Regions from separate parts of the Lactobacillus melliventris genome, predicted to be linked through region 3. Evidence: predicted binding sites of a transcription regulator. Region 3 holds the regulator's gene; each other region holds the start of a gene.
The links. The regulator HrcA, encoded in region 3, represses chaperone genes, less so after heat shock. The targets are predictions, from matches to a motif close to TTAGCACTCNNNNNNNNNGAGTGCTAA.

Region 1 (11,022 bases), on a different contig from region 3:
AATATTAAAAAACAAGCTAAGTGGCTAAATGTTGCATTTGAATCGTTAATTCAAAATTATAAGTTCAATAATTTTAAGGCGTTTGGTCATTCTAACGGCGGTTTGATTTGGACTTACTGGCTGGAGCACTATTATTCTGAGTATTCAAATGATATCAAAATCAAGAAATTAATGACTTTAGGTACGCCATATAATTTTACTGAAAATAATATTAATAATAGAACACAAATGCTGGCTGATTTTATTAAAAAGCGTTCAGCACTGCCAACCTATTTAAAGGTTTATTCTCTTTCTGGTGGCAAAAATTACGAATCTGATGGTATTGTACCTGAATCAAGTGTAGCTGCAGGTAAATTTATTTTTCAAAATCAAGTAAAAAACTATACTGCGATAACAGTTACGGGTGAAAAGGCAGATCATTCTGATTTGCCGCAGAACAAGCAAGTAATTCAGGCCATAAGACAGTACTTATTAAAGAAGCCAGAAAAGCCGTTAAAACCGGCTAAAAGAAGGGGCAATCACTAATGAAATATCAAAAGCAGCCGACCAAAATTGAAGTAATTGGTGGTAAAGTTAATAACTTAAAAAACATCAACGTTGATATTCCCCTGCATAAATTTGTAGCGATATCGGGGTTAAGCGGATCTGGCAAATCAAGCTTAGCGATGGGAATCTTGTACTCAGAGGGTGCAAGACGTTATCTTGATTCCTTGGCAGCTTACACCAGAAGACGTATTAGTCAAGTTGGTCGTGCACAGGTTGACGAAGTAAAACATATTCCTTCAGCTTTAGCTCTAAGGCAAAGGCCTGCTGTGCCTGGAGTCCGTTCCACGGTAGGTACAGTTACAGAAGTTTTTAACATCTTACGGTTGATTTTTTCCCGTTTAGGTTCACCTGTATGCCCCAACGGTCACCGAGTACCAGCAACGATTAAAATAGCTGAAGCCATGGATCTAACGGGGGCAGCCATGGGACGATTAACTTGTCCTACATGTGGGAGACAATTTTATGCTTTTAGTGCAGAAGATTTTGCGTTTAATTCTGATGGTGCGTGTCAAAAATGCCAGGGACTGGGAACTGTTGAAGAAATTGATGATAGCAAAATCATTGCAGATGAGAATTTATCTCTTGAAAATGGAGCAGTGGCAACTTGGCAAATTCCCGGACGAAATTGGATGTGGCGTATTGCCCGGGAACTAGGGGTACGGACCGATATTCCATATAAAGAGCTGAATGCTAAAGAAAAAGAAATTGTACTTCATGGAAAAGAGCGGAAAGTCCCGATTGATTTGCCAACTTCAACTGGTCGCGTATATCATCTAGATGCGCTATATGAGAATGCTTATAATGCGATAGCTAATTCACGCAAAACTACTAAGTCTGAACGCGGACTGCAAAGAATTAACTCCTTTTATAAATTCAGTACATGTCCCCGCTGCCAAGGCTATCGCATTGATCCAAGTCGCTGGCAGCAGTTAGTTGCTGGAAAAAGTATTGTAGCAGCTGAACAATTAACTTTGGGTGAACTGAGCCACTATATGAGTGAGATTTTAGCTTCCCTGCCGCAAGATATGCAGGAATTAGCGGAAAATTTAACTGGTGAATTGATGCATCAAGTCAAGCCCCTGCTAAAATTAGGCTTAGACTATCTGAGTTTAGATAGACAGGCTGCCAGTCTGTCTACGGGGGAACTGCAACGAATTCAGCTTGGTAGAACTTTGCGTACGGAAACCACCGGGGTGCTTTACGTTTTAGATGAACCATCTGTTGGTTTGCACCCTGATAATGTGGCTGGACTGATTGATATATTTCATGAACTGGTTAATCAAGGAAACTCTTTAGTTGTAGTTGATCATGAAACTGCAATCATTAAGGCAGCCGATTGGGTAATTGAAATTGGTCCTGGTTCAGGCAGCCGGGGTGGTGAGATTATTTCCCAGGGAATACCTAGTGAGATTGAGCAAAGTGAACAGTCTCTAATTGGTCCTTACTTAACTGGTAAGGCACCACTCCTAGTTCGTCACAGGGCCAAAACTGACCAAATTTTTAAACACGGTAAGGTTGAATTTGATGTTACTGAACGTTTTAATTTAAAGAATATTCACGCGCAAATTCCACTCAATCGCTTAACTTCCGTTACCGGCTTTTCTGGCGCTGGTAAGACTACCCTAATTCTCGATTCCCTCATTCCTGCACTTAAAGCACAAAAAAATCTTAAAAATGGTCCTGATTGGGTAAAAAATTTAAAAAATGATGCTATTAAAAATGTAATTAGTGTTGACTCTACACCTGTTGGTAAAAATCAACGTTCGACTGTTGCAACTTATACTGATATTATGGATAATTTGCGTAAACTCTTTGCCAAGCAGCCATTAGCAAAAAAATTAAAATACCGTGCGTCTCATTTTTCTTACAATAACAAAGAGGGTGCCTGTCCGGCATGTAACGGAACCGGTGTAATTTCACTTGACATCCAATATCTACCAGACATGGTTGAAACATGCTCTGTATGTGGCGGTCACCGTTTTAACCAAGCTGTTTTACAAGTAAAATGGCATAACTTAAGTATTGCGGATGTCTTAGATTATTCCGTTGATGATGCGCTAGACAAAGAACTTTTTAAAAACGAACCAAAGATCAATAAAACAATCACAACTTTGCATGATATGGGTCTAGGATATTTGCACTTGGGAGAATCTACTCCAGCTTTATCAGGAGGAGAAGCGCAGCGCTTGAAACTAACCAGTCATATCCACCAAAGACAAAAAGGAACATTATTTGTTTTTGATGAACCGACCGTTGGTTTACATCCACAAGATGTCAGAACTCTTTTGCATGTTTTTCAAAGATTACTTGAGCAAAAAGGAACTATTATTACAATCACACACGATTTAGATATTATGGCTAACAGTGATTATATGATTGATATGGGACCAAAAGGTGGGCTGCAAGGTGGGAAAATTATTGCAAGTGGCACACCTGTGGATATCTCGCAAAAGTCTAATAGTTTAACAGGTAAATATTTGCAAAAACAATTTAAATTGTATCAAAAATAGCAGTGAAAAGTCTTTAAAAGAAGTATAAAAGCTTTTATATTAAGGCTTTTTTCTTTTGTGGAAAAAAACGGAAAATCTGTGGATAAGTTAATCATAATTATTGCTTTCTGTGGATAACCTGCTATAATATTATATGTAAGTAATTAGCAGTCGAACGCAACGAGTGCTAATTACAAATTTATAACCTATCAAAGGGGTGTTTGCATATGGCATATTTTGATAACGATTTTGACGATTTATTTAACGAACTAAACAATTCATTCTTTAACAATACTAACGACAACGGTGGTGCTATTCCTATTCATTACTCCAGTAGTATGAATATTTCTCCGCAAGATTTGAATCAAGGTGGACAAATGGGACAAAAACAAGGTCAAAAACCAATCGGTGTTGATCTGGTTGAACAAGCTAAGAAGAATAAGTACGATCCTGTAATTGGGCGTGATGAACAAATTCAGGAAGTAATTGAAATTTTAAGTCGGCGCAAGAAGAATAATCCAGTATTAATTGGACCTGCCGGGGTTGGTAAAACAGCCATTGTAGAGGGCTTGGCACAAAAGATTGCTGCAGGCGATGTTCCTGATAAAATGAAAGACAAGCATATTATTGCCATTAATATTAATGATATGGTTGCAGGATCAAGCTTGCGTGGCAGTTTTGAAGAACGCCTTAAGAAAGTGATTGACGAAGCAAAAAAGAATCCGAATATTATCTTGTTCATTGATGAATTGCATAATATAGTTGGAGCCGGTTCTACTGATTCTGAGAATAATAACGGTGATGCCGCTAATATTTTAAAACCGGCTTTAGCTAGTGGTGATTTAAACTTAATTGGTGCAACGACTACAAGTGAGTACCGCAGAATTGAAAATGATGCGGCACTAGCACGTCGGTTCCAACCGGTACAAGTTCCGGAACCATCAGCAGAGGTTACCGTTAAAATCTTGGAAGGACTAAAAGATAAATATGAATCCTTCCATCACGTAAAATATAATGACAGTGCTTTGAAACTCGCAGTTGAATTGTCACAACGTTATATTCAGGGACGTTATTTACCTGACAAGGCCATTGACTTAATGGATGAAGCAGGTGCTAAAAAGGGCCTTGATACAATTCCCAGCGATGAAGCAACTTTAAAAGAGCGGATTAACAAGCTTGAAAGTGAAAAAGAAGCAGCTGTCAAAAAAGAAGATTATAGTAGAGCAAACGAGTTGAAAAAGCAAGTCGAAGACTTGCGTGATAAGGCTAATCACGTGGATGACGCTGCCACTCCACATGTTACTGATGAAGATATCTACGCTTTAATCGAAGCTAAGACCAAGATTCCAATGAGTGAATTGCATGCAAGTGCAGGACAAAAGAACCTTGATCTGGTAGAGAAATTAAAGAAAGTAGTTATTGATCAGGATAATGCTGTTGACGTCATTACAGATGCGATTGCCCGTAAACAAGTTTTCAAAGACAATGATCGTCCTACTGGTACGTTCTTGCTAACTGGTCCTACTGGCGTAGGTAAGACGGAATTAGCTAAACAATTAGCCATTCAACTATTTGGTGGTGAAAATCATCTTATTAGATTGGATATGTCTGAATATCAAGATCAGATGGCAGTTAATAAATTGATCGGTTCAGCACCGGGCTATGTTGGTTATTGTGAAGGCGGCCAATTAACTGAAAAAGTTCGTCATCAACCATACAGTTTGATTTTGTTTGATGAAATTGAAAAAGCCAATCCACAAGTATTCAATGCCTTGCTTCAGATCATGGATGATGGGCGCTTAACCGATGCTCAAGGTAGAATTGTTTCCTTTAAGGATACAATTTTAATCATGACTTCTAATGCAGGCTACTCTGACCAATTATTAAAAGACGGCAAAGTTGATCATGATAAGCTGATTAAAGCTCTTGAGGCCTACTTCAGACCAGAATTTTTGAATAGACTTGATGCTATTGTTCCGTTTAATTCATTGACCAAAGATGATATGAATAAGATCATTGATATCTATTTGAATAAAATGGCACATGTTTTGGCCAAAAAAGGTGTTAAGGTTGAAGTCTCTGATGAAGCTAAAGCCTATTTAGCAGCCAAGGGCTATGATAAGAAATTTGGTGCTAGACCTTTACGTAGAGTCGTTGAGCAAGATTTGGAAACGCCAATTGCCAAATTATTAATGAAGGAGCCTGACACTAAAGAAGTTAAGTTTACAGCAGATGATAAGCATGTATACCTAAATGATGCCGCAATTTTGGACATTTCGGCAAAAACTGATACTGAAACTAAAGATAGTGCAAAGCAAGACTAATTTTAAAATGAGAGTCATCCTATGAAAGTGATGTAAGCCCTGAAATTAGGACAAATTTGGGGGAGTCATATCACAAAGGGATGACTCTTTTTTTGTATATATTCGTTTCACGTGAAACTATATGCACATACAAAAGTATGCTTTTGTTTTATTATTAGAAGTTCAAATTATTTTATTGGGGAATAGAGCAGTTTAACTATTGACAATAAAAAGAAATTAGTTTAAATTAGTTAACAATTAAATTAATATTAAAAGCTAAAGAGAAATTTTTAGCTTATGTAGTTTTTTATAGGGGACAGTTCAAATGAAACAACGAGTAGAAGACCTAGATTGGAAAAATCTGGGATTTAAGTATCGAGATCTGCCTTATCGCTATGAGGCAAAATATAAAGATGGTGAATGGCAGGAAGGAAAACTGACTGAAGATTCAACCATGACATTTTCTGAAGGTGCAGAAGTCCTGCACTATGGTCAGGAAATTTTTGAGGGCTTAAAGGCCTATCGTAGAAAAGACGGTAAAATCAACCTGTTTAGACCTGATCAAAACGCACACCGCTTTACTCTTTCAGCAAAGCGGTTAGCCATGCCGCCTTTCCCTGAAGATAGATTTGTTGCTGCAGTAAAGCAAGTTGTTAAGGCTAACGAAGAGTTTGTACCACCATATGACAGTGGTGCGACCCTGTATTTACGGCCACTTATGGTGGGAACATCAAAAGTTTTAGGTGTTGAAGCAGCCAGCGAATATACCTTCCGCATTTTTGCGGTTCCAGTTGGCGCATATATTAAAGGATTGAACCCTGCAGATTACATTGTTAGTGAATACGACCGTGCCGCATATGCCGGTACTGGTCAAGCAAAGACATCAGGTAACTATGCCAGCAGCTTGCTTCCGTCCGTTGAAGCACACAAGAACGGCTTTGCCGATTGTCTTTACTTGGATCCACGTGAACATAAATATATTGATGAATTTGGTGGTGCTAACTTCTACGGCATTACCCAAGAAGGTCAATTTGTCACACCAAAATCACAATCGATTTTGGTTTCTATTACTAAGCGCTCACTTTTGGAAGTCGCTAAGTGGCAAGGCCTAAACCCGGTTGAACGTCAAATCACTTTGGAAGAAGCGTTCAACATGAAAGAAGCTGGTGCTATGGGTACAGCTGCTGTAATTTCACCCGTAGGTTCAATTACCTACAAGGGAGAAAAGCACGTTATCTACAGTGAAACAGAAACTGGACCGGTAACGACTAAGCTTTATAATGAATTAGTTGATATTCAGTATGGTAATAAAAAAGGCCCAGAGGGCTGGGTCCAAACAGTAGAATAAGTTTAAATATCGGGAACATAAGAGTCTGGGAAAAAATTATCTCTTCCCAAACCAACAAAAAAGCATTGAGTTTTGATATGACTCCTAAATTTGGGGGTCATATCATTTTACGACTCAGTGCTTTTTTCATATACATTCTGCTCGGTATTGATATTATTTATTTACCAAACTCAAATAGGTCAGAGACCAATCGTCATGTATCGAAATTATACCACAGGTCAGACTGCTTTAGTATCCAATTTAGACTTTGTTATTCACCAGAATCTTTTAATCTGTCGAAATAATTTTTAGATTCTTAAAGAAGCCTTCAGTACCAATATCAACAAAAAGGCCGACACTACCTTGGGCTTTTGAACCATGTTTAAGGCTCGAGACCTTTAAAATAGGGTTGCTGTTGTTATTTAAGTAAAACTTTCCAGTTTCATCTTTTATTTCTGCTTTGATGGTGATCCATTGATTGAGCCCGATATCTGCTGAATTTTCATATTTAGTAATCTTATTATCGCGAAAGTATTTAAAAGTATAATGTGGATACGAAAAGTATTGAACAGCATGGCGCTTTCTTATTGGATCTTTTGTATGACCATTTGTGGGTCTGATATAGAAAGATTCAAAAGCCGAATTATCTTTATTAATTCGAAAAGCAATTCCAATAAAGCCACGTGCATAGTCTGGAGCATCCGGCAATAGTCGACTTAAAACTTGCACCTCTATGATACCATTATGAAAATTACAATTAGCTAATTTAGTAAATGTATTTTCATCAGGCTTTGCGAGTTTTTTAGCTTTTATCACACGAAGAATGGGCTCTTCCTTTAGGTCAACAGTATTAGCTTGTGTATTAACATTGATAAACTCGCTATGATTAAAATTCAATTTTTCCTCCCAGTATTAAAAACTATTATTGAACAAATATCTAAAATAAAGATAACATATATAATTTAATTTGCAATAACGCAAAGACTTTGCTCCAGCAATTTGCGAAAGCTTTTATCGGCTGGTAACGATTTATCCGCAAACCAACCTGTTCCAACGTTGACAATATCTCCTATTGCTAAATCTCTAATGCACCTGCTTGCCAGTAATTGCTTTTTAGGATCAGTAAACTCAGTTGCTATCATTTGATTAAAGATAGATTTTAGTTCATTAAAAGCTGCGTTAGTTTCAGGAAACATATTGGTACGCGGCATTTTCAAAACAAATTGTGTTAAATGAAAATGATTAAGAGCTATTTGGCGAAACTCCATTGCAAAATCAATAATTGCTGTCATGCCGGCTTTACCAAATAAGTTTCGTCGCAGCTGATCAGTCATTAAACTAATTATCCGAGCAACTATAGCATAATTTAGCGCTAACTGATTAGGAAAGTAGTTATATAAAGCCTGTGATTGAGTACCAAGTTCTCTGGCAATGGTCGCAAAATTATTTTCTTTTTTGTTTTCAATTAATTTAATACTGGTTTTTATAATTAATTCTTTAGATAAAATTTGACGTGGCATACTAAACTTCCTGTTTGCTTGACTTTTACAACTTGTAAATTATAATTACATATTGTAACTATAACACAAGATATGGCAAAAATTAAGAGGTCAAGCATTATGAAAATTTTTTTATTAGGATTAATAGGGTTAGTAATAGGAACCTTTGTTATTCTTTTTGGTGGTGGCGGCGCAGCCATCTACCTGGCAATTTTGACCGGTTTGTTTGGCTTAAATGCGGCAACAGCTTCTTCAACTTCACTAGTGACTGCTTTACCTTCATTAATAATCGGAGCAATTAGTTATTACCACCAAAGACAAATTAATACTAAAGTGGGTAATCAAATGTTACTCACGGCAATTCCAGCTGTAATAATCGGGGCACTGGTCTCAAAATATATTCCCGCTAAAATTTATAAGTGGCTAATAGGAATTGTCTTAGTAGTGCTTGGCATTAATATGTTATTTAAGAAAAAAGCGCAAACCGCAGAAACAGTTAAGAAAACGCAGTTTGCCAGAATGGAAGCTGGAATTTATGGTATTTTGGGCGGCTTAATGGTTGGCGTAGCCGGCATGAGCGGTGGTGCTGTTATTATCGGTGGTTTATTTTTGCTGGGGTTACAAGATTTTCAAGCTACTGCAACTTCAACTTACGTTTTAGTTTTTATGACCATTACAGGCGCAATCTTTCATATTGCTGACGGCCGGGTAGACTGGACTGCTGGCTTACCCTTGATGATTGGTGCCATAGTAGGTGCAATAATTGCACCAAGACTAGCCCAGATTTTAGCTAAAACTAAAATTACTCGTTACATGAAACCTACAATCGGTATTTTGCTTATATTATTAGGAGCTAAGTCATTGCTGTGAAAAAATTTTTAAGCAAGCGCTTTCCAACATCATAAAAGTATGTTAATATAATTTTAAAAGTTAGTTAGGATCGTAACAGCTTAGAAACTGGCGAAACCGAAGAAGTATATGTAAGTATGCTTTTTCGGTTTTTTTATGCAAAAAAGGAGAGCAATCATGGAGGAAAGGCAATATTCACAGTCTTTAATAACTGAATTACAGACGAAGACTTTTGAAAAAAATATTAATGGCGTTAAAGAAACTGTTAAACCTGTACCTGGTCAAACAGGAGAAACAAAGCTAAATATAGTAGATCCATATGTTAAAAAAGTTATTCAGAAAAAGATGGATGAGGGTATAGGATCTAAACCATTTTCACTAAATTTTGACCGCAATCGTCCAGAAAATATTACCTATGATTTAACAACTAGTAAGGTAATTGAAGAAGAACAATTAGTTGAAATTGATAATGACCATTACATTGATACCTTTATTTTTAAAGCTGAAAATGCAAACCATGACAATCCCATTTTAGTTTATTTTCATGGTGGAGCCTATATGACCGGTAAAATAGAAGAATTTGGTAAACAAATGAAATATATTGCTGAACAGGCACAAACAACAGTTATCTTTCCCCATTATCGACTAGCTCCAGAAAACCCTTATCCAGCAGCAATTAATGACGCATTAGGTATCATTAGTTGGGCAACAAGTAACCACGAAAAGCTTGGATCACATAGTGAAAAGTTGGTCTTGGCAGGTGACAGTGCAGGCAGTGGGTTGATAAATTCTTGTATTGTTTTAATGAAGGACACTTCAATTATTTCCCGGGTCATAGAACTATACCCGGCTTTAGATAATAATGTGGAACCATACTATGATTGGCATAAATTTGATGTTTGTCCAGAAGATGAGCAATATGCTAAAAACAGAGTTTGCAGGATGTTAAACTCTTTAGCTGGCTTTGAAAGTAACTATTTGCATTACAAAATAGATCCCAGAGATGAAGTCGTAGACCTTTTTAATATTAGAAACTGGAGTAAAATTCCACCGCTTACTTTTATTCTAAATCAATATGATTTAATTACTTTAGTAGCTGAAGAGTTTATCAAAAAAGCTTTACAGCATAATGTAAAATTGAATGTTATCAAATATCTGGGATGTGACCATGGTAGTTTGAACTTTTTTGGCACGGAACCACAAGCCGAGGACATGTGTCTGGAAATAGCTAAAGTAATTAAAAAAGCGCTTGCATAAGTAAAAATAAACTGATAGTATAATAATAAAAAAGTGAATAAAGGATCGTAACAGTTTAGAAACTGGCGAAACCAAAATATTGATGATGATGTTCTTTTACAGTACGTCACGAATCTTTATTTTGGTTTTTTGTTTTTCGGAGGAAAATTATGGCAATTATAGGAGCAAGAATTGATAATAGATTACTTCATGGCATTGTGGCAACCAGTTGGGCGCCTGATTCTGGCGCAACAAGAGTGATGGTAATAGATGATGACGTGGCTAACGATCCGCAAAAAAAACAGGCGATGAAACTAGGAAGGCCGTCGGGCATGGCAGTGTCAATTATTACTAAAGAAACGGCATTAACAAACTTTAGTAATCATAAATATGATCGTCAAAAGGTTTTCATCATTTCACAAACGCCCGATGTTTTTCTTAACTTGCTAGAACAAGGAGAAAAAATTGACAAACTAGTTTTAGGTGGCACATTAACTTTTGATAATGCAATTAAAGTAACCAAGAGAGCATACATCAAACCCGAACAAGTTGATATTTATCGGGCAATTCTTGACAGGGGCTGCAAGATTGTCTCTCAATATGTTCCCCAAGACGATAGTGTTGATGTGGCAAAAATTTTAAATAGTAAGAAAGCAGGGGCATAATTATGGGATTTACTGTTTGGCAGATAATTTTAATTACTGTAATAGCTTATGTTCAAAGATTAGATGGTATGACTACTCAAATTATTCCTATGAACTACATGTTTTGGT
Region 2 (11,022 bases), on a different contig from region 3:
AATGATCGGAGTATACAAAATGACAGCTGGTGAATAGCTACAGTATCGGATTGCAAGAACTTTTAGACAGTAGTATTAAGAAATAAAAAATGTCACATATGTTTTTAAAAAGTCATATGTGACATTTTTTAATTTAGTTTTCCCACCTGAATATAATAAAGTCAAACAGGTAAGGGAGAAAATCAAATGGTTAGTTTATTTCATTCATTGATGATCCTAGCTGTTAGCATATTTTAAAGAGTTCAAAAATACAAAATTTGATAATCACTTTGATTATGAATTTTATACGGATAGACTATAAATAAAACTCAAATACAAACAAGTTTCTATCAATAAATAGGGATACGTTTAAATTTCTAATCAAAAAACAATAAAATTATGGTAGGCTAAATTATAATAACTCTATCATTTTTAAATTAATTCACCATTCAAAAAGGAGACAATAATGTTAACAGTCCAAAACCTATCGCTCAAAACCAGGCAGCCAATCCTGCACGATTTTTCTTATCAATTTGCACCCGGTCAATTTTATCAAATTGCCGCAGAAAACGGTTCTGGTAAAACAAGTTTCTTGCGTGCTGTTACGGATCTAATTCCAGCTTCTTCTGGTAAAGTCTTATTGGACGGAAAGCCGTATGCCAAAAATAAGCGTAAGCTTTTTTTCTTTGAAAGCAATGAATGGTTCAACGTCAATTTAACTAGCCTTGATTACTTAAAATTCGTGAAAAAACAATGGCATTCTAATGTCGACCTTAATCAAGAGCTTGATTTGCTGGGTGTACGTGAGTATGTCAAAGTCCCAATTAAAAAGTATTCGCTTGGAATGAAACAAAAATTGATCGTGGCCATGTACTTAGTTAGTGGCGCCGAATATTACTTGATGGACGAGATTACTAACGGTCTTGATGAAGAAAGTCGCACAATTCTTTATAAACGACTAAATGATGAGGTAGTTCAGCGTAATAAATGTATTATTCTAACCTCCCACTATAGCAGCGAGATTAAAGTGAATAACTTACACCGGCTCGTTTTACAAAAACAAATGATGCACGAGGTAGAACAATGAGCTCATATTTTTCATTGCAACTTAAAAAGGTTACTAAACACAATCTATCAATTATTTCACTGGTTATTTTATTATTAATTTCTTTTGGCTTACTATACATGAAGTCTACGCAGCTCATGGGTACAGGTTCTTTAAAAGGAGATGCTCAGGGTCAGATTGCCATGAAAAAGCAAGCTTTACAAGCCGATTGTCAAGCACTCAAACGATATTCACCGCAAGGAAAATCATATAAGGCCATTGAAAAAGATATCAAACAAACTGAAATAGGATTAAGAAAAGATCAAGCCTTTGTTGATAATATTAATCATAATCACTGGAAGCGAGTTTATGAGACCAAATTAAAAAGGGAACAAAAAGGCAAATTGACTGATCTAAGTGCGGATGAAAGAGATGGACATAAAAGTGTAATATTGCGTTTAAAGTATCTCATAGCTCACCCTATGCCTTATGAAAGCGATAGCGCAGTCACCGGGATACAGTTCTTGTTAGATTTGAATGAAAACTATTGGCCTGTCTTATTTAGTTTGGTAATGATTTTTATTTTGACTTATTTATTTACTAGTTCATATAAAAATGGTCTTGACATTTCCACTGTCTTGCCAATTAATCGCTTGCAAAGTACCTTGACTAATAATATTGCTGGGTTAGTGGTCGTCAGCTTTATTTTTCTTTTACTAAACTTATTAGTTTTCGGGGGAGCAGCGAGCATTTTTGGTATTGGTCGCAGTGACTATCCTTATATCATTCACCATCTGGTTAGCGACCACTTGGTGCCGGGAATTGTTCCGACTGCCAAATTGTTGCCCCAAGCAGTTATACTGCAGCTCTTAAATTTCATATTTATGGTTTTGCTTGTACAGCTGATTGCTAAAATTTTTCATAACCAGTTACCGACTTTGTTAGTTTCGCTATTATTTTTATTAGGCGGTCATTTTGTTACAGTTTTTATTATTCCGCTGGAGAAGATTGCGCAGTGGCTTCCTGGTACTTATTTAGGAGTATTAAACATTGTTTCAAACCAAACAGCCTATACAATGGACAATTCTGCTATTAACTTTTCAAATGGTGTGTTTACCTTAATACTGAGTTCTATATTATTATTGTTATTGGTATTTTTAATTGATCGCTTTACAACTGTTGCTCATAGAAATGGGAGGCTGGCATAATGTCCTATTTGGCTTTTCAACTTAAAAAAGTATTTAAGAATAAGCTAACCCCAGTTTGCATAGCGAGTCTAGTCTTATTAATGGGTATTGTCTTATTCATGAATATTCGCACTAATCCCCAATTTTCCTTACAGGCGAGGGCTGAATCGGAGATTGCTTACTTTCAAAAAGAAATTAACCAGCAGCAAAGATTACTTAAACAAGAAAAACAAAAAGCGGAAACTGAGATTTACAATGATACTAAATCTACTATTAAGCAAAATCAAGAAGTAGTTAAGCAAGATAAACAAGTTCTAAATGCGGCAAATAAAGGTAACTGGCGCAATGCCTACACGATCTTGTGGCAACAAAAAAAGCGAGAACAAACTATTTCATCAAATGGTCAAGATTCAGCAGGCCTAAATTCAAGAATAAATGTAGAGAAAAAACTGCGATTCTTTAACTATTTACGCCATAAGCCTTTGCCTTATGAAAGTCAGGATATGCCAGTAACAGGCTGGCAGTTCTTACTGCAATTAAATCAGCAATATTTGCCTTACGTATTTACTCTTGTTGCTCTGTTTTTATTAACTTTGCTTTTAACTGATTCTTATCATCAAAAGTTAGATACTGCGCAGCTATTACCGCTTGAAAAAAATAATTTAATAATTTCTAATGCCACAGCAGGAATTGTCCTGACTCTTGGTAGCTTTTTAGGGATTAATTTAGTATTATTTATTGCAGCTTCCTTTATTTCCGGTACAGGTAGTTTAGATTATCCTTATATCGTAGGTCAATATAAAGGTGGTAGGCCTCTTATTGCATGTGTATCTACTGGCAGTTTTATTATTAAAGTAATTGTATTGCAGGTACTTACCTTCATCTTCGAGGTTGTCCTAGTTCAGTTCCTTGTCCGAATTTTTCGTGATAAATTACCAGCATTACTTATCGCTATTTTACTTGTCCCGGGACTTAACATTGCTACTATGATAGTTGAGCCGCTGCGTAAGATTTGCGCATGGCTGCCAATGACTTACCTGAATGCAGTTGACATAGTATCAGGCAATTTAGGAATTAATTATCAAAATGTGCAGTTGAACTATACGACAGGGCTTTTAACACTGTGCTGTTCAGTTTTAATAATTGCTATTTTGATTTTACTGTCCAGTCATATAAAATACAAAGAATAAAATCTTATATTTTTTAAATCAATATTTTTACTTCTAACATAGTGTTATCATAACCTTAGACGTTCATTTGTTTATTTAAATTATGCTTACTCAAAAGTCTTTTAAAATTAAGTGTAAAAATATATAACAAGTAATAACATACTTACCATTACAAAATGGGAGACTCATTTCAAAAGAGTCTCCCATTTTGATTAAACAAGTATTTACAGATTTAATATTCAATAATATCTTGCCTTGCTGTGTAAATTTTAGTGCTATAGTATCATCTATTCTAACTAGGTAATAAGGTACGTACCATGATAAAGTTAATTAGATTGTTGTAAGCTCTTCTAAATATTAAAAGATAAAATATTGAGCAAAAAAGTCTGGGAAAAGATAGTTTTCCCAGACTCTTTATATCTCTTAAAAATCTTTGTAAAAAGCGATCAAATCGTATTTATCGCACGGATTAAAATCACAACTTTCATAAAACATGCGCGTTTTAACGGTATTTTCGGTCAACAAAACTTTCTGTATGACAGAATTATATTTCTGTAATACGCTATTCATTAATTTCGTACCAATTTCCCGACTTTGATAAGCAGATTAACCAGTAACTCTTGGATATAAATGAAGGTCAGACCATTACCAACTACTCAGATTAATCCAACTAATTGGTTATGATTATAAGCACTAATAGCAAAAAGCGAATTTGCCACTGCCTTTTGCAGTTGCTAGGGATTTTGTGTATAAGAACTCCAACCGACGCTGGTGTATAAATTGATGAGTTGGTCTAAAGTAATATTTTGGTCAACTATATATTTCATTTTTATTCCTCCTTTATTAATTAATAATTGAAGAGCAATAAGTAATTTTCCCATGCGTATCTCCCATTTCATTTCTTATAAAGCCAGCAAAATTATCTCTTTTAGTTTAAACAACTACAATTTTAAAAGCAGCACTAAATTCATCAAATTTTGCTAACAAAAAATTTATTAATAGTTGGCGAGGTAATTTACAGCAAGTTAAAATATAAAAACAGCAGATAAAAAGGCTGATTTGTTCCTATTTTTGTTGTGCTTACTTGATATATTGTTTTAGTCAAAGCTATCCAGTTCAGTCAGTGCTTTTTCCCAAGCATCATTTGCATCGTCCAGATGTTTTTGTACAGCGCTAAGCTGTTCTTGCAAGGGACCTAATTTGTCAAAATTAGTGGCAATTTCAGGATCAGCCATTTGAGATTGAATATCTTTTTGCTCTTTTTCCAGCTTTTCAATTTTATTTTCGGTATTTTCAACTTCTCTTTGCAATTTACGTTTTTGTGAATCACGAAGCTTTTGTTCTTGATAGGACAACTTGTTTTTATTTTTTTCGGGTTCAATGACAGTTGTGTCTTCATTAGCAGATGTACTGGCGGAAACGGCATTTTGCTTAGTTTTCTCGTTTAAATAATAATTATAATCACCCTCATAAACTTGGGCAGTACCATCTTTGATCTCTACAATTTTATTAGCTAATTGATTGATGAAATAGCGGTCGTGAGAAACAAACAATAAAGTACCGTCAAAATCCTGCAAAGCTTTTTCTAATACTTCTTTCGCCTCAAGATCCAAATGGTTAGTAGGTTCATCCATCAGCAGAAAGTTGTTATGTTCAAGTGATAATACAGTTAACGTTAATCTCGCTTTTTGACCACCAGATAATTGTCCGACAGTTTTATCAATATCTTTTGCCGTAAACAAAAAACTGGCTAAAATGGAACGAACATCTTTTTCAGGCATTGTTTTATGCCGGTCCCAAACGGTGTCAATCACCGTTTTAGTTGGATCAAGTCCTTGTAGTTCCTGATCATAATAGCCGATATCAAGGGATGCACCATATTTAATTGAGCCTTTTTTCGGCTTTAATTCCTTCATCACGGTTTTTAGTAAAGTTGATTTACCAATACCATTTTGACCAATTACGGCTACGCGATCGCCTTTATTTATTTGCAGAGAAATATCGTGCACCATTGTTTTTGTCGGATAGCCAATTGTTAAATCACGTAAAATTAGTACTTCTTTACCAGATGGCCGCTCGCTTTGAAAATTAATGCGCACTTTATTTTTGTGTTTTGGCGGAGTAATTCTTTCCATTTTCTCCAATTGCTTGCGGCGACTTTGTGCTCGTTTAGTAGTTTTGGCTCTGACAATATTTTTTTGAATAAATTCTTCGTCTTTTTTGATTTGCTCTTGCTGCTTTTCATACGCTTCTTCTTGCTGGCGATCACGCAGCTGCCGTTCAGCAACGTATGCGGAATAATTCCCCTTAAAGACAGTTAATTTGCCAAATTGCAATTCAAAAATCTGTGTGGCTAAATTATCTAAAAAATACTGATCGTGGGAAACAACTAAAATAGCACCAGAATAGTTTTTAAGATAACTTTCCAGCCAGTCCAGAGTGTCTAAATCAAGGTAGTTGGTAGGCTCATCAAGTAATAGCAGAGCAGGCTTGCGCAGCAGCAATTTAACAAATGAAAGTCTGGTCTTTTCTCCTCCGGAAAGACTTGCGATTTTTTTGGACCAAGTTGCTTCAGGAAAGTTAAAGCCATTCAAAATACTTTTGATATCAGCCTGGTAGGTATAGCCCCCTTGCTGCTCAAAGTTGAATTGCAGCTGGTCATACTGTTTTAACAAATCACTTCTTTTAGGGTTAGCAGCAATATCCTGCTGTAAACTTGTGATTTTTTTGCTCATATTAATTAATGAAGTAAAAACAGACAACATTTCTTCCCAAATTGTTTTACTTTCATTTAAGCCATTTTCTTGGGCAATATAGCCGACATCTATATTTTTATTGATGGTGAAGTCACCATGTGTGGCTTCTTCTTCACCGGTCATAATCTTAAGCAGGGTCGTTTTACCGACACCATTTGGTCCAATAAGACCTATTCTGGCATTTGCGTCAATTGAAAAATTGACATTTTTAAATAATGTGTTGGCACCAAATTGTTTTTCTAAATCGTGTCCTTGTGCAATTATCATAATTTTTCACCTAAAAACCATTTTAGCATACGTATTGAATTTCTTGTGTGAGAGTTTGACGGATATATGAAAGAAAAAGAGCAAAAATACAGCTTTTTAAGCGTGAATGAATAAAAATACCAGTTTCTATTATCAAGCCTGTTACCATTTTGCTAAAATTTAAAAGATTGTGAAAAAAATGTTTGCAAATGACGTAAATTTATAGGTAAAATAGAATTGATTGCTGAGAAATTCACAAGAACGAATTATGGTTACTTAATTAAGTTGGAGGCTTCTTAAATGGAAAAAATCAAAATACCAACGGCAACGGCTAAAAGGTTGCCGTTATATTACCGTTATCTTATTATCTTAAATGAGGCTGGCAAAGAAAAAGTTTCTTCGACTGAATTGTCTGAAGCTGTTCAGGTAGACAGTGCTTCAATCAGACGTGATTTTTCTTATTTCGGCGCTTTGGGCAAAAGGGGTTATGGCTACGATGTAAAAAGTTTACTTTCTTTTTTTAAAAAGATTTTAAACCAAGACACTTTAACAAATGTTGCTTTGGTTGGCGTAGGTAACTTGGGTCATGCTTTATTAAATTACAATTTTAAACGCTCAAATAATATTCGCATTTCTTGTGCTTTTGATATTGATGAGAAAATTACCGGCAGAATTCTAAGCGGTGTGCCTGTCTATGATATGAGTGAACTTAAAAAGCAGCTTAGTGACCAACAAATTTCTATTGCGATTTTAACGGTGCCATCTGCGGCTGCTCAAAAAACTGCTGATGATATGGTAGAAGCTGGAATTAAGGGAATCATGAATTTCACCCCAATTCGTTTATCTGCACCAAGTGGCATTCGAATTCAAAACGTTGATTTGGCTACTGAGTTGCAGACACTTATTTACTTTCTTGATTCGGATAAGAAAAAATAGTTTTAAAAAGCAAATTAGCACTTTTTTACTCAAAGTGCTAATTTTTTCTTGCATTTTTTCATAAAAGGGGTTATTATCATAAATGTAAGTTAGCACTTGACAAATAGGAGTGCTAATGGCACATAAAAGAGATTAAAATTTAATTTTAGGAGGGACAAACGTGTTACAACCAATAGGTGATCGCGTGATCGTAAAAGTTAAAGAAGAAGAAGAAAAGACTGTAGGCGGAATCGTCCTGGCTTCTAATGCTAAACAAAAGCCGACAGAAGGTGAAGTAGTTGCTGTTGGTGATGGTAACTTTGCTGAAAATGGCAACAAAATACCTATGACTGTTAAGGAAGGCGACGTTGTTTTATATGACAAGTATTCTGGTACAGATGTTAAATACGATGGTCAAAAATATTTAGTCCTTCACGAAAAAGATATTTTAGCAATTGTTAAGTAATTAAGGAGCGTATAAAAATATGGCAAAAGAAATTAAATTTTCAGAAAAAGCAAGACGTTCCCTGTTAAAGGGCGTTGACAAATTAGCTGATACTGTTAAGGCTACTATTGGTCCTAAGGGTAGAAACGTTGTTTTGGAGCAATCTTACGGCAACCCAGACATTACTAACGATGGTGTGACAATTGCCAAGGCAATTGAATTAAGAGACCACTATGAGAATATGGGTGCTAAGTTAGTTGCAGAAGCAGCACAAAAGACCAATGATATTGCCGGTGATGGTACTACTACTGCGGTTGTTTTAACCCAAGCAATTATTCGTGAAGGTATGAAGAATGTTACTGCTGGTGCTAACCCTGTTGGTGTTCGTCGCGGTATTGAAAAAGCCACAAAAGCTGTAGTAAATGAATTACACAAGATTAGTCACACTGTTTCTTCAAAAGACCAAATTGCTCAAGTTGCTTCAGTTTCTTCAGCTTCAAAAGAAGTTGGTGATTTAATCGCTGACGCAATGGAAAAAGTTGGTAATGATGGTGTTATCACTATTGAAGACTCACGTGGTATCGAAACTGAATTATCAGTAGTTGAAGGTATGCAATTTGACCGTGGTTACCTGTCACAATACATGGTAACTGATAATGACAAGATGGAAGCTGATCTTGACAATCCATATATCTTAATTACTGATAAGAAGATTTCTAACATTCAAGACATCTTGCCATTGTTACAAGAAATTGTGCAACAAGGCAAATCACTTTTAATCATTGCCGATGATGTTTCTGGTGAAGCTTTGCCAACATTAGTTTTGAACAAGATTCGTGGTACATTCAATGTTGTTGCTGTTAAGGCTCCTGGCTTTGGCGACCGTCGTAAAGAACAACTGCAAGATATTGCCGCTTTAACTGGTGGTACAGTAATTACTGAGGACTTAGGGCTCGAATTAAAGGACACTAAGATTGACCAATTAGGTCAAGCTCGCCGGATTACTGTAACTAAGGACTCAACTACTATTGTTGATGGTTCTGGTTCAGATGAAGCAATTAAAGACCGTGAAGACTCAATCAGAAAGCAAATTGCAGAAACTACTTCTGACTTTGACAAGAAGAAATTACAAGAGCGCCTAGCTAAATTAACTGGTGGAGTTGCTGTTATCCATGTCGGTGCTGCTACTGAAACTGAATTAAAAGAACGCAGATACCGCATCGAAGATGCTTTGAACTCAACCCGTGCTGCTGTTGATGAAGGCTACGTTGCTGGTGGTGGTACTGCTTTAGTAGATGTTAAGGATGCTGTTAAGGACCTTAAAGGTGACAATGCTGATGAACAAACAGGTATTAACATTGTCTTAGAAGCTTTGACTGCTCCAGTTCGTCAAATTGCTGAAAATGCTGGTGAAGATGGTTCAGTTATCTTGAATAAGCTTGAAGGTCAAGAAAATGAAGTTGGTTACAATGCAGCCAACGGTAAATGGGAAAACATGGTTGAAGCCGGAATTATTGACCCAACTAAGGTAACCCGTACTGCTTTACAAAATGCTGCGTCTATTGCTGCCTTGTTATTGACTACTGAAGCCGTTGTTGCCGAAATACCAGAAGATAAACCTGCCGCTGATCCAAATGCAGGTGCTGGCAATCCAGGTGTGATGTAATTTAGTTTTTATTAGTTAATTAATAAATCCTACTAGCAATCCTGTGGGGCTTGCTGGTAGGATTTTTTGCTTTGAAATTTTGCTTACAGAATTTGATAAGTAATTGCTGCCTTTACAATAGGAAGGAATATTAGTGGAATATTTAAGTTTACTAGGTATTGTAGTTATAGTGATTGGCTTTACACTGGGACTTGATACCATAGCCGTTGTTATTATTGCTGCTTTAATTACAGCCTTAGTTTCAGGAATTGATTTTGTCTCTTTTTTGACAATTTTGGGTAAAGGATTTATGGATAATCGCATGGTTTCCCTGTTTTTTCTGACTTTACCGACAATTGGCATTTTAGAAAGACATGGCTTAAAGCAAGCTTCTGTTAATTTGATTAAAAAAATGAAAAAATTGACGCCAGGTCGTATTTTCGATATTTACCAAGCCATTCGTGAGATTGCTGGTGCTTTCGGCATTTCATTACAAGGACACGTCCAATTTATTGCGCCACTAATTAATCCAATGGCACAAGCTGCAGGTAAGGTTAACAGCGAATTGACCTCTTTAGAAATTGACCAAATTAAGGGTAGAGCGGCTGCAACAGAAAATTTTGGTAATTTCTTTGCCCAAAATTTATTCGTAGCTTCTTCAAGCGTTCTACTTATTGCAAGTACTATGAAATCACTGGGTCACCCAGTTGATCCTAGTGGCATAGTTCTATACACTTTTCCAGTTGCAATCATCAGTTATATTTTATGTGTGGGTTACAATCATGTGTTTGACAAAAAATTACTCAAACAGCAAGAGAAGTAGGAGAAATAATGGATACTTTAATCAATAATATTTTATTAGCGTTCTATATCTTAATCGGGCTGTTTTTCTTGGCTGCAGCAATTGAGTCTTGGCGTGATCAATCAAATCCTGTGCGTTGGGGTACCGGGCTTTTCTGGTTTTTGTTTGCAATACTATTCTGTTGTGGGCAATGGCTTTCGAATGCAATTAACGGTGCAATTATAATAATTATTGCTTTATTATCTCTGTTTAAACAGGTTCGCGTAGGTCACATAAAAGATTTGGATGAAAAAGTTGCTCAACAAACGGTTAAACGTATTGGCAACTGGATTTTCTTACCAAGTATCTTGCTGGCAGTTTTAGCTTTGCTAATAGCCCAATTTACTAATCTAGGTGGCCAAGTAGGTATAGGTGTGGCAGCAATTATTTCACTTGTTATTGCACAAATTTTGACAAAAGCAAATGTGAAAGTTGTGTATGAGGATACTCAGAGAATGGTGCGTTCGGTAGGGTCAGCGGGAATCTTACCACAGCTGCTTGCTACTCTGGGTGTGGTGTTTACAGCTTCCGGTGTTGGGCAAGTGACTGCTAAAGCTATTTCTGGACTTTTTCCTATTGGAAACCATTTATTGGGAGTTACACTCTATTGTGTTGCCATGGCTTTGTTTACAGCCATCATGGGTAATGCGTTTGCGGCCTTTGCAGTTATTACTGCTGGGATTGGCATCCCTTTTGTTGTGGCACAAGGAGGTTCACCGGTTGTAGTTGCAGCTTTAGGGATGACTTCGGGTTATTGCGGTACGCTGTTAACACCAATGGCAGCAAACTTTAAT
Region 3 (11,022 bases):
AGATGAATTGATAACTGGCACAGTTGAAAGACGTGATAATCGCTTTGTTTATGTTAAAATTGGTAATGTTGAAGCAGTAATGCCTCGCAATGATCAAATGCCAGGTGAAACTTATAATCCACAAGATCAGATTCGCGTTTTAGTGACTCACGTTGGCTCGGATTCTAAGGGAGCCCAAATTACGGTTTCACGCACTGCCCCTGATATGGTAAAAAGGTTATTTGAACAGGAAGTACCTGAAATTTACGATGGAACTGTAGAAGTTGTTTCAATTGCACGTGAAGCAGGAGACAGAACCAAGATTGCCGTGAAATCGAATGATCCTAACATTGATCCGGTTGGTACTTGCGTTGGTCAAAGAGGTGCCAGAGTGCAAAATGTGGTCAACGAACTTGACGGTGAAAATATAGATGTAGTTAAATACGAAGAAGATCCATCAGATTATATAGCTAATGCTTTGAATCCTGCAGAAGTTATTGCCGTGCAATTTGGCGATGAAGACGATGAAAAAAGTGCTTTAGTAATAGTTCCTGATTACCAATTATCACTGGCAATTGGGAAAAAGGGCCAAAATGTTCGTTTGGCTGCACGGTTAACCGGTTATAAAATAGATATCAGACCAGAATCAGAAGTAGAATTTGTTGATGAAAGCAGTGATCAAGCTGAAAAGGAAAATAAAGAAGCTGAGTCTGACAATTTAGTAGCAGGTGATGCAAGTTCTGCAAGTGATATAACAGAAGATTCTGCTGCAGAAGAAGAACCTGAAGCAGAAACTTCATCTGATGAGACCAAAACAGAAGATGGACTTCAAGCTGAAGCTACTAACGGTGAAACGATAGATACTACTGAAGAGTAATGCAAGGGGTGAAACTTTTTGAAAAAAAGAAAGATTCCAATGCGAAAAGACTTGTTAACTAATACTATGCAGCCCAAAAAAGAATTGGTCAGAATTGTGGTAGACAAAGAAAAAAATATCGCAGTTGATCCTACTGGAAAGAAACCTGGTAGAGGAGCATATGTCTCACTTGATCCAAGTCAGATCAAAAACGCTCAGAAAAAGGGATTGATTGAGCGCAGCTTAGGAACAAAAGTGCCTGAAGAGTTTTACCAAGAGCTTTATTCATATGTTGACCATCAAAAGGCAAGAAAAGAATTGTTTGGTGATAAATAGGTTTGCAAAATAGACAAAAAGCATTAAATTTAATAGGACTAAGCCAAAAGGCAGGTAAACTGGTTTCAGGATTTGAAATTGTGTCAATAAGCGTAAAGGCTAAAAAAGTTAAGCTGATTATTTTAGCTCAAGACGCACAGACGGATACCACCGCAAAGATTACCAAGATTGGAAAACAAAATAACGTATCTGTGATTACAGAATTTAATAGTAGTGAAATTTCCCAAGCTATTGGTAAAAAGCGTAAAGTTTTGGGAATTACTGATACTGGTTTTGGCAAAGCATTGTTACAAAAAATCAAAGAAGGAGTGTGATTTGATGACTAAAACAAGAATTTATGAATTGGCGAAAGAATTAGGCATCGATAATAAAACTGTGGTCAATAAAGCAAAGGACCTGGGGTTTGATGTTAAAAATCATATGTCATCACTTGAAGATACACAAGTAGAGCAAATAAAGGGTAGTTTCCGCAGTAGCTCCGCTCCCGCCAAAAAGCAAGAAAGACCAGCGAAAAAGAGCAGTAAAATCAAAATTTCTGTTACTTCAATTCGTAAAAATGAAAAAAAGCATGATGAAACTAAGAATGGTAAAAGTAATAGAAAAAACAATAACTTTCACAAGTCAAATAATAGATCTAGACAAAGTCAAGATCGCACTAGACAACATTCCAATTTGAGTCAAAAAACTTCTAAACCAGTAGCCCAAGATTTATTAAAGCAATTAAAGCAAAAACAACGAGTGGAAGAGAAAAAATTAAATCGGCAAACAGAAAGAGCACAAAAGTCTTATAAGGAAAATCAGACTAAAACTAAACCAACGTCTGCTGAAACTAATAAACCTGTTTCTAAGAATGAAAATAAAGTAGTTAAAACTGAAACTACTGCTCCTAAAGTGACTGGACCTAAAATTCTTAAACCTTCACCAGCCAGGTTTAAGAATAATCAAAAGTCTACGCCTGTTCGCCAGCCTAAAATTTTAGATACTGCTGCTCCTGAACCCGAAAAAGAAGAAAAACGTCGTGGCAACGGTCATGGTCGTAACTCTGGCAAGCCAGGCAGAAAAGGTAAAAATCAAACCTATGGTGCAAATAATTATTCGAAACACCAAGAAAAGCGTAAGCGTAAAAATAAGAAGAAGCAGTTTGAACAAGTACCTAAAAAGCAGCCAACGCAAAGAAAAGAGCGGCCATTACCAGATACTCTGGTTTACGAAGTGGGTATGAATGCTCAAGACTTAGGAAAAATTTTGCACAGAGAGCCAGCTGAAATAGTCAAAAAATTATTTATGCTGGGTGTCATGACTAATCAAAATCAATCCCTTGATAAAGATGCAATAGAGTTAGTAGCGGCTGAATATAATATTAATGCTCAAGAAAAGGTGCATGAGGATATATCTGACATTGATAATCTTTATGACAAGAGAATGAAAGCTTCTCTGAAATCTAAGCATTTAATTAAACGCCCACCAGTAGTTACTATTATGGGACACGTTGACCATGGTAAGACAACACTGCTTGATCGTTTACGTCATACGCATGTTTCGGCTCATGAAGCTGGAGGAATTACGCAAAAAATTGGTGCTTATCAGGTAAGAGTTGATAATCAGCCAATTACTTTCTTGGATACACCAGGACATGCCGCATTCTCAAATATGCGTGAACGTGGAGCAGAAATTACCGATATTGTTGTCTTGGTTGTTGCTGCAGATGACGGTGTAATGCCTCAAACTGTTGAAGCAATTGATCATGCTAAGAGTGCTAAAGTTCCAATTATTGTTGCCATTAACAAGATGGATGTTCCGGGAGCAAACCCTGAGCATGTTACTGAGCAGTTAATGAAGTACAATTTAATTCCGGAAAATTACGGTGGTGACACAATATTTGTTAACATTTCTGCTAAAACTGGTGAAAATGTTGATGAACTTTTGCAAATGATCCTTTTGCAAGCGGATGTGATGGAATTGAAAGCAGACCCAACGCAAAAAGCAATTGGTACTGTTATTGAAGCCAGACTTTCTCGTGGACGTGGTCCTGTTGCCGACCTTTTGGTTCAACAAGGAACACTAAAAGTTGGCGATCCAATTGTAGTTGGGAACCGCTTTGGTAGAGTTCGTGTTATGACTAATGACCGCGGTCGTCAAGTCGAAAAGGCTACTCCATCAATGCCAGTAGAAATTACCGGATTAAATGATGTTCCAGAATCTGCTGATAAAATAGTAGTGTTCGATGATGAAAAGACGGCTAGAAGTGTTGGTGAACAAAGAGCGCAACAAGCTTTGCAACAATCTCGTGAAAATGTTCAACATGTTACTCTTGATAACCTGTTTGACACAATGAAAAAAGAAAACATGAAGGAAGTAGATGTTGTCTTAAAAGCGGATGTTCAAGGTTCTGTAGAGGCTTTACAGCAGTCACTTGAAAAGATAGAAGTTGAAGGTGTGCGTGTAAACATCATTCATGCTGGAGTTGGTGCTGTAAATGAATCAGATGTTACCTTGGCTGGCGCTTCGAATGCCTTCATAATTGGCTTTAATGTTCGTCCAACAGCTACCGCAAAGTCACAAGCTGAAACAGATGGTGTAGATATTCGTCTGTATAGCATCATATACAAGGCTATTGACGATGTTAAAGCAGCCATGAAGGGTATGCTTGAACCAACTTATGAAGATAAGGTTGTGGGCAATTTGACAGTACGGGAAACTTGGAAGGTTTCCAAGGTAGGAACAATTGCTGGTGCCTTTGTCGATTCTGGTTATGTTTCAAAAGATTCTGAAATCAATTTGATTCGTGACGGTGTTGTAATATATACTGGAAAAGTGGCTTCACTTAAAAGATTTAAAGATGATGCTAAAATGGTTAAACAAGGGTTTGACTGTGGTTTAACAATTGAGGGCTACAATGATATCAAAATTGGTGATGAGATGGAAGCCGTTGAAAAGCAAGAAGTCAAACCTGAGTAATTAACAGGGAGGAAAGCATGAAACACAGAATTGGTCGTGTTGAAGGAGAAATCCTCCGTGAATTAACGAAAATTTTGCGCAAAAATATTCGTGATCCACGTGTTAATGACGTTACTATTACAGCAGTTGAATGCACTAATGATCTCTCGTATGCTACTGTTTACTACAGTATTCTTTCAGAAGATGCTAAAAAGGAAGAAGAGGCTGCAGCTGGTTTAAATAAGGCAAAGGGCATGATGCGGCATTTGTTGGGTCAAGTCTTAACTGTCTACAAAGTTCCTGAATTAATATTTAAACGAGATAATTCAGTTAAATACGGTAGCAAAATTGATCGGTTAATTGCTGAAGTTAAAAAGCAGGATGAAAATCGAAATAATTAATAAAAGCGCTGTTAGGCGCTTTTTTCATGGTTAAGGTACGGGAAAAATGTTAAATGGTATATTGGTGATAGACAAAGAAAAAGGCATGACGAGTGCTGATGTTGTCTATCAATTACGCAAAGTCTTGCACATTAAGAAAATAGGTCATGCTGGTACTCTTGATCCTGATGTTACAGGTGTTTTACCAATCGCAATAGGACAGGCTACTAAACTAATTGAGTTAATGCATACTCAAAATAAAAGATATATCGGCCAGGGAATACTTGGTTTTGCCACTGATAGTTGCGATATTAGCGGCAAAATAACAGCTAGCAAAAAGATCACGAATAAAGTCAAATCAACTGAGATAAAAGATGCAATGCAAGAATTTGTGGGACAAATTGAACAGGTGCCGCCGATCTATTCTGCTGTGAGGGTTAACGGTAGGCATTTATATGAATATGCACGAGCTGGCATTGAGGTAGAACGACCTAAAAGGCAAGTTAAAATTTTTGCTTATAATCTTGTAAATGAACCTATCTTTGATAAAGAAAAAGGTCAAGAAATGTTTGACTTTGAAATTGAATGTAGTAAAGGAACCTACGTTCGTTCTTTAATAAATGATTTAGGTACCCAACTGAAAATACCAGCAGTAATGAAAAGTTTGCGCCGCACATCTAGTTCAGGTTTTGATATTAGTCAGTCTGTAAAACTTTCTGAAATTACCGAAGATCCTAAATTAATTGATCAAATTATTCAACCAATTGATTCTTTTTTTAGAAATTACGTGCAAATGGATCTTGATGATAAATTATGGTCTAAAGTTAAAAATGGTGCAGCTATTTCTTTGAAAACGAATGCAAAAAAGGTGGCATTAAGTTACAATAATAAAGTTAAGGCAATCTATCGCAAAGATGGTACCATTTATCGCCCTTATTTAATGCTTTTACAAAATGAATAGGTGAATGAAGGTCTTATTATGGAAATTATCCATTTAACATACCCTTTTAAGGAAAACATAATTCCCCAAAATATAATTCTTGCTTTAGGTTTCTTCGATGGGGTTCATCGCGGACATCAAGAATTAATCAAAATCGCAAAAGAAAAAGCAAAGCAAAGACATTTACCACTAGTAGTAATGACGTTTGATCGTCATCCAAAAGAAGTTTATCAAAATAAAAAAGTTACATACATTGATACTCTTCCAGAAAAAGCATACAAGATGCAGAAACTTAAAGTTGACTATTTGTTGGTGATGCACTTTAATGAAGCTTTTAGTAAACTAACTGCACAGGAATTTGTTGATAATATTATAGTAAAATTACATGCTGACACTGTAGTTGCTGGCTTTGACTACACATATGGCCCTAAAGACACGGCTAATATGAAAAATTTCCCTAAGTTTGCTCAGGGAAGGTTCAATATAATTAATGTCCCTAAGCAGTCTTATGATGGTCAAAAAATTGGTTCTACGGAAATCAAAAAAGCGATTACTAGCGGAAATATGGAATTAGCCGCTAAGTTGTTAGGCTTTCCCTATGTTATGTCAGGCTATGTAGGTCACGGTTTGCGCAATGGGCATAAACTAGGTTTTCCCACAGCTAATTTGGTTTGGAGTGAAGACAAGGCTGTTCCTAAAATTGGCGTTTATGCGACTAAAACCAAGATTTGTGGTAAGTGGTATGACTCAATGACAAGTGTAGGCTATAATGTGACTATCAATCAGGGGAAAAAGCTTTATATTGAGTCAAACTTATTTGGCTTTGATCAGGAAGCTTATGATGAGGAAATGGTAATTAAATGGTATAAGTATACCCGTGGTGAAATTAAATTTGCCAATTTAAAAGAGCTAACACAACAAATGAGTCAAGACGAGGCTGAAATTAAAAATTATTTTGCTGCGATGAATTAATTAATGATACTGAAAAAATGATTGACGTTTTTTAAGAAAAAAGTTAGCACTCAACTTGACATTCTGCTAAAAGCTAGTATCATATAAATTGTTAGCACCTAATCAGATTGAGTGCTAAAAGTGAGGGCGATATTTATGTTGACCGAACGTCAAGAATTAATTTTAAAAACAATTATCAATGATTTTACGCAGACACATGATCCTGTTGGGTCCAAAACTGTTATGAATCAACTGCCTATTAAGGTTTCAAGTGCTACTATTCGTAACGAAATGGCTGTTTTAGAAGATAAGGGTTTGATTGAGAAAACTCATTTGTCTAGTGGCCGCGTGCCTTCAACTGAAGGCTACCGCTACTATCTTGACAATTTAGTTGAACCTTTACAAATTTCATCTTCTGTATACAAGCGAATCATTAGTCAGCTTGATCAACCATTTCATCAGGTTAACGATATCGTACAGGCAGCTGTCAAAATTTTATCGGATCTAACCAATTACACAGCATTTGCGGAAGGTCCTGAAAATAGTGAATTAACTATTACTGGTTTTCGTATCGTGCCATTGTTTAACAGACAGATTATGGCTGTCTTAGGAACTAGTGACGGTGACGTTCATGACCAGGTTTATACTTTACCTTATAATGTTAATGGTGATGAAATTGAACAGGCTGTGCGCATGATTAACGATCAGCTGGTGGGCAAAACTTTAGATCAAGTTACTCCAGACTATCTTAAAAAGACTTTGGGCAATAAACTTAAAGTTGCTCATGTCTCTGAACTGATTAATTTGGTCGAGGATGTTATTAACGATGCTGCCAGTGAGCAAACCTATGTTGATGGTCAGATTAACCTGCTTAACAACATTTCTCTGGACGATATTTCAAACTTAAGATCGCTCTATGAAATGATTGAGCATAATGATTTGATTTCCAGTATTTTGGACAATAGGCAAAATTTGAAAAGCGACAGGTATCCGGTTCGAGTTAGTTTAGGATCCGAATTATCAAATGATTTGTTAAAGGATTACAGTCTGCTTACGGCAGAGTACAGCGTTGGCTCTCATGGAAAGGGCATAATTGCTTTACTTGGCCCTGATAATATGCCGTATTCTCAGGTGATTGGATTACTCGAGTATTTCAGAAACGAACTATCTAAAAAATTACTTGATTATTATGGTAGATTCAAATAAAGGAGGTTAGCCGTGAGTAAAGAAGAAAATAATAGTAAAAACTCAAAAAAAGAGCCAAAAAAAGATGAGCATAAAAAGTCAAAGACAGAAGTAGAAAATTCTAAGACTAAGGCTAACGAAGAAAAGAAACCAGAGTCTTTGGAAAGTAAATTGCAGCGTAATTTGACTCAATTGCAAAAAGAAAAAGACGATCTGGAAGATAAGTATTTGCGCAGTCAAGCTGAGATGCAAAATATGCAAAATCGCTACAATAAAGAAAGAGCGCAGCTTATCAAATATGAGTCTCAATCCTTAGCTAAAGATGTTTTGCCAGCGATGGATAATTTAGAAAGAGCTTTAGCTACTAAAGTCGATGACGAAGCATCAAAACAGCTTAAAAAAGGTGTCCAGATGACACTTGATTCACTGGTTAAAGCGATGAAAGATCACGGTATCAGTGAAATTATAGCTGAAGGTGTCAAATTTGATCCCAATTTACACCAAGCTGTTCAAACCGTTGCAGCTGAAAATGATGATCAAAAAGATCATGTTGTACGAGTTTTACAAAAGGGATACTTGTACAAGGATCGTACTTTAAGACCGGCTATGGTTGTTGTAGCACAATAATTGAAAGGAAGCATATCAATGTCAAAAGTTATCGGAATTGACCTCGGAACTACTAACTCAGCAGTTGCCGTTTTGGAGGGTAAAGAACCCAAAATTATTACTAACCCAGAAGGAAATCGCACTACCCCTTCAGTAGTTGCCTTTAAAGATGGAGAAATCCAAGTTGGTGAAGTTGCCAAAAGACAAGCAATTACCAATCCCAATACTATTTCTTCTATTAAACGTCACATGGGCGAAACTGATTATAAGGTCAAAATTGGTGATAAAGCTTATACACCACAGGAAATTTCAGCAATGATCTTGCAGTATATCAAGAAATTCTCTGAAGATTATTTGGGCGAGAAAGTAACCGATGCTGTTATTACTGTACCTGCATACTTTAATGACGCTCAGCGTCAAGCTACCAAGGATGCTGGTAAAATAGCTGGCCTTGATGTTAAGCGAATCATTAACGAACCTACTGCATCTTCACTTGCATATGGTTTGGACAAGGACGCAGAAGATGAAAAAGTCTTAGTTTACGACCTTGGTGGTGGTACTTTCGATGTTTCCGTACTGCAGTTAGGTGATGGCGTCTTTCAAGTATTGTCAACTAATGGTGATACCCACCTTGGTGGTGATGATTTTGATAATAAGATTATTGATTGGCTGATTAAGAACTTTAAAGATGAAAATGGCGTTGACCTTTCAAAAGATAAGATGGCTTTGCAAAGATTAAAGGATGCTGCTGAAAAAGCGAAGAAAGATTTGTCTGGTGTTTCAGCAACCCATATTTCATTGCCATTTATCTCTGCAGGTGAATCTGGCCCATTGCACCTTGAAGCCGATTTAACTCGGGCAAAATTCGATGAATTAACTTCTGACTTAGTTGAAAAGACTAAGATCCCATTTGATAATGCTTTAAAAGACGCTGATTTAACAGTTAATGACATTGACAAAGTCATTTTAAATGGTGGTTCTACCCGAATTCCTGCTGTACAGGATGCAGTTAAGAAGTGGGCTGGTAAAGAACCTGATCACTCAATTAACCCAGACGAAGCTGTTGCTTTAGGTGCTGCTATTCAAGGTGGTGTCATTTCAGGTGACGTTAAGGATGTTGTTTTACTTGATGTAACCCCATTATCACTTGGTATTGAGACAATGGGTGGTGTATTTACCAAACTTATTGAAAAGAATACAACTATTCCAACTTCAAAGAGCCAGATTTTCTCAACTGCTGCTGATAATCAACCAGCTGTTGACGTGCACGTTTTGCAAGGTGAACGCCCAATGGCTGCCGATGATAAGACTTTAGGACGGTTTGAATTAACTGATATTCCTGCAGCCCCTCGTGGTGTACCACAAATTCAAGTTACTTTTGATATTGACAAGAACGGTATCGTTAATGTTTCTGCTAAGGATATGGGAACTGGTAAAGAACAAAAGATTACTATCAAGAGTTCATCCGGCTTATCTGATGAAGAAATTAAGAAGATGCAAAAAGAAGCTGAAGAACATGCGGAAGAGGATAAGAAGAAGAAAGAAGAAGTCGACTTACGTAATGAAGTTGATCAATTAATCTTCTCCACTGAAAAGACCTTGAAAGATGTCAAAGGCAAAGTCTCTGATGATGATACTAAGAAAGTTCAAGATGCACTTGATGCTTTAAAGAAAGCTCAAAAAGACAACAATTTGGATGAAATGAAAGCTAAGAAAGATGAATTATCCAAGGTTGCACAAGACTTAGCAGTCAAATTGTACCAAGCTAATGGTGGAGCTCAAGGTGCACAAGGACAAGCTGGACCTCAAGCCGGACCACAAAATCCTGGTTCACAAGATGGTAATAATGGTTCTGCAGGTGAAGGTGAATTTCATAAGGTAGACCCAGATAAGTAAAGGGTTTATAATTGAATAAATTAGAAAAGAACTGCCAGGAAAAGTAGTTCTTTTCTTTTGTAAGGTTAAGGAGCTTATAGATGGCACAAGAAGATTATTATGAAGTGCTGGGAGTAGATCGCAATGCCAGTGACAAAGAAATTACCTCTGCTTATCGCAAACTTGCCAAGAAGTATCACCCCGATTTAAACCATGAGCCTGGTGCTGAGGAAAAATATAAAAAGGTTAACGAAGCCTATGAAGTATTACATGACAAGCAAAAAAGAGCCCAATATGATCAATTTGGTTCAGCTGGAGTCAATGGTCAAGGAGGTTTTGGCGGTGCTGGTCAAGGATACAGTGACTTTGGGGGCTTCGGTGATTTTGGCGATATATTTAATGATTTCTTCGGTGGTGCCACAGGTGCCAATCAACAACATGTAAATCCCACGGCGCCAACTCGCGGTGAGGACTTAGATTATACGTTGTCTATTGATTTTATGGATGCAATTACGGGTAAGAAAACACAAGTTTCCTATACTAGGAGTGAAACCTGCCCAACTTGTGGGGGCAATGGTGCTGAAAAAGGCACACATCCGATAATTTGTGATAAATGTAATGGCTCAGGTTATATGACTATTACTCAAAAATCCCTGATAGGTATGATACGACAGCAAGCTGTTTGTGACAAATGCCATGGAAAAGGTGTAATTATTGAACATCCATGTCAAACTTGTCATGGTAATGGCGTAATTGACGGTAAGAATACCATTGAAGTTAATATTCCTGCTGGAATAGATAATGGTCAGCAATTGCGTTATGAAGGTCAAGGCGAAGCTGGTAAAAATGGTGGTCCTTACGGTGATTTGTACATCAATTATCGGATTAAACCATCAAAGGAATTTGAGCGTAAAGGTACAACTATTTATACGACCGTTCCAATTTCATTTGCCCAGGCAACGTTAGGCGATGAGATT

Region 1: a site for HrcA is predicted at 3,200-3,226, ahead of ACFQ32_RS03235 (ATP-dependent Clp protease ATP-binding subunit). Genes of this name have one in related genera too.
Region 2: a site for HrcA is predicted at 7,408-7,434, ahead of groES (co-chaperone GroES). Genes of this name have one in related genera too.

Annotation. Positions count from the first base shown of each region.
Region 1 is NZ_JBHTMT010000002.1:105,600-116,621, forward strand. It holds gene ACFQ32_RS03225 (alpha/beta hydrolase) at 1-525, shown strand, start outside; gene ACFQ32_RS03230 (ATP-binding cassette domain-containing protein) at 525-3,056, shown strand; gene ACFQ32_RS03235 (ATP-dependent Clp protease ATP-binding subunit) at 3,263-5,359, shown strand; gene ACFQ32_RS03240 (branched-chain amino acid aminotransferase) at 5,664-6,686, shown strand; gene ACFQ32_RS03245 (hypothetical protein) at 6,954-7,562, opposite strand; gene ACFQ32_RS03250 (TetR/AcrR family transcriptional regulator) at 7,628-8,185, opposite strand; gene ACFQ32_RS03255 (sulfite exporter TauE/SafE family protein) at 8,285-9,034, shown strand; gene ACFQ32_RS03260 (alpha/beta hydrolase) at 9,191-10,270, shown strand; gene ACFQ32_RS03265 (PTS system mannose/fructose/N-acetylgalactosamine-transporter subunit IIB) at 10,420-10,914, shown strand; gene ACFQ32_RS03270 (PTS mannose/fructose/sorbose/N-acetylgalactosamine transporter subunit IIC) at 10,917-11,022, shown strand, end outside.
Region 2 is NZ_JBHTMT010000005.1:156,938-167,959, forward strand. It holds gene ACFQ32_RS07130 (ABC transporter ATP-binding protein) at 446-1,066, shown strand; gene ACFQ32_RS07135 (hypothetical protein) at 1,063-2,232, shown strand; gene ACFQ32_RS07140 (hypothetical protein) at 2,232-3,401, shown strand; gene ACFQ32_RS07145 (hypothetical protein) at 4,115-4,261, opposite strand; gene ACFQ32_RS07150 (ABC-F family ATP-binding cassette domain-containing protein) at 4,478-6,403, opposite strand; gene ACFQ32_RS07155 (redox-sensing transcriptional repressor Rex) at 6,683-7,318, shown strand; gene groES (co-chaperone GroES) at 7,479-7,763, shown strand; gene groL (chaperonin GroEL) at 7,783-9,408, shown strand; gene ACFQ32_RS07170 (DUF969 domain-containing protein) at 9,542-10,210, shown strand; gene ACFQ32_RS07175 (DUF979 domain-containing protein) at 10,219-11,022, shown strand, end outside.
Region 3 is NZ_JBHTMT010000001.1:212,653-223,674, forward strand. It holds gene nusA (transcription termination factor NusA) at 1-856, shown strand, start outside; gene rnpM (RNase P modulator RnpM) at 875-1,171, shown strand; gene ACFQ32_RS01040 (L7Ae/L30e/S12e/Gadd45 family ribosomal protein) at 1,174-1,485, shown strand; gene infB (translation initiation factor IF-2) at 1,490-4,129, shown strand; gene ACFQ32_RS01050 (ribosome-binding factor A) at 4,147-4,509, shown strand; gene truB (tRNA pseudouridine(55) synthase TruB) at 4,556-5,449, shown strand; gene ribF (riboflavin biosynthesis protein RibF) at 5,468-6,400, shown strand; gene hrcA (heat-inducible transcriptional repressor HrcA) at 6,536-7,585, shown strand; gene grpE (nucleotide exchange factor GrpE) at 7,598-8,191, shown strand; gene dnaK (molecular chaperone DnaK) at 8,210-10,066, shown strand; gene dnaJ (molecular chaperone DnaJ) at 10,147-11,022, shown strand, end outside.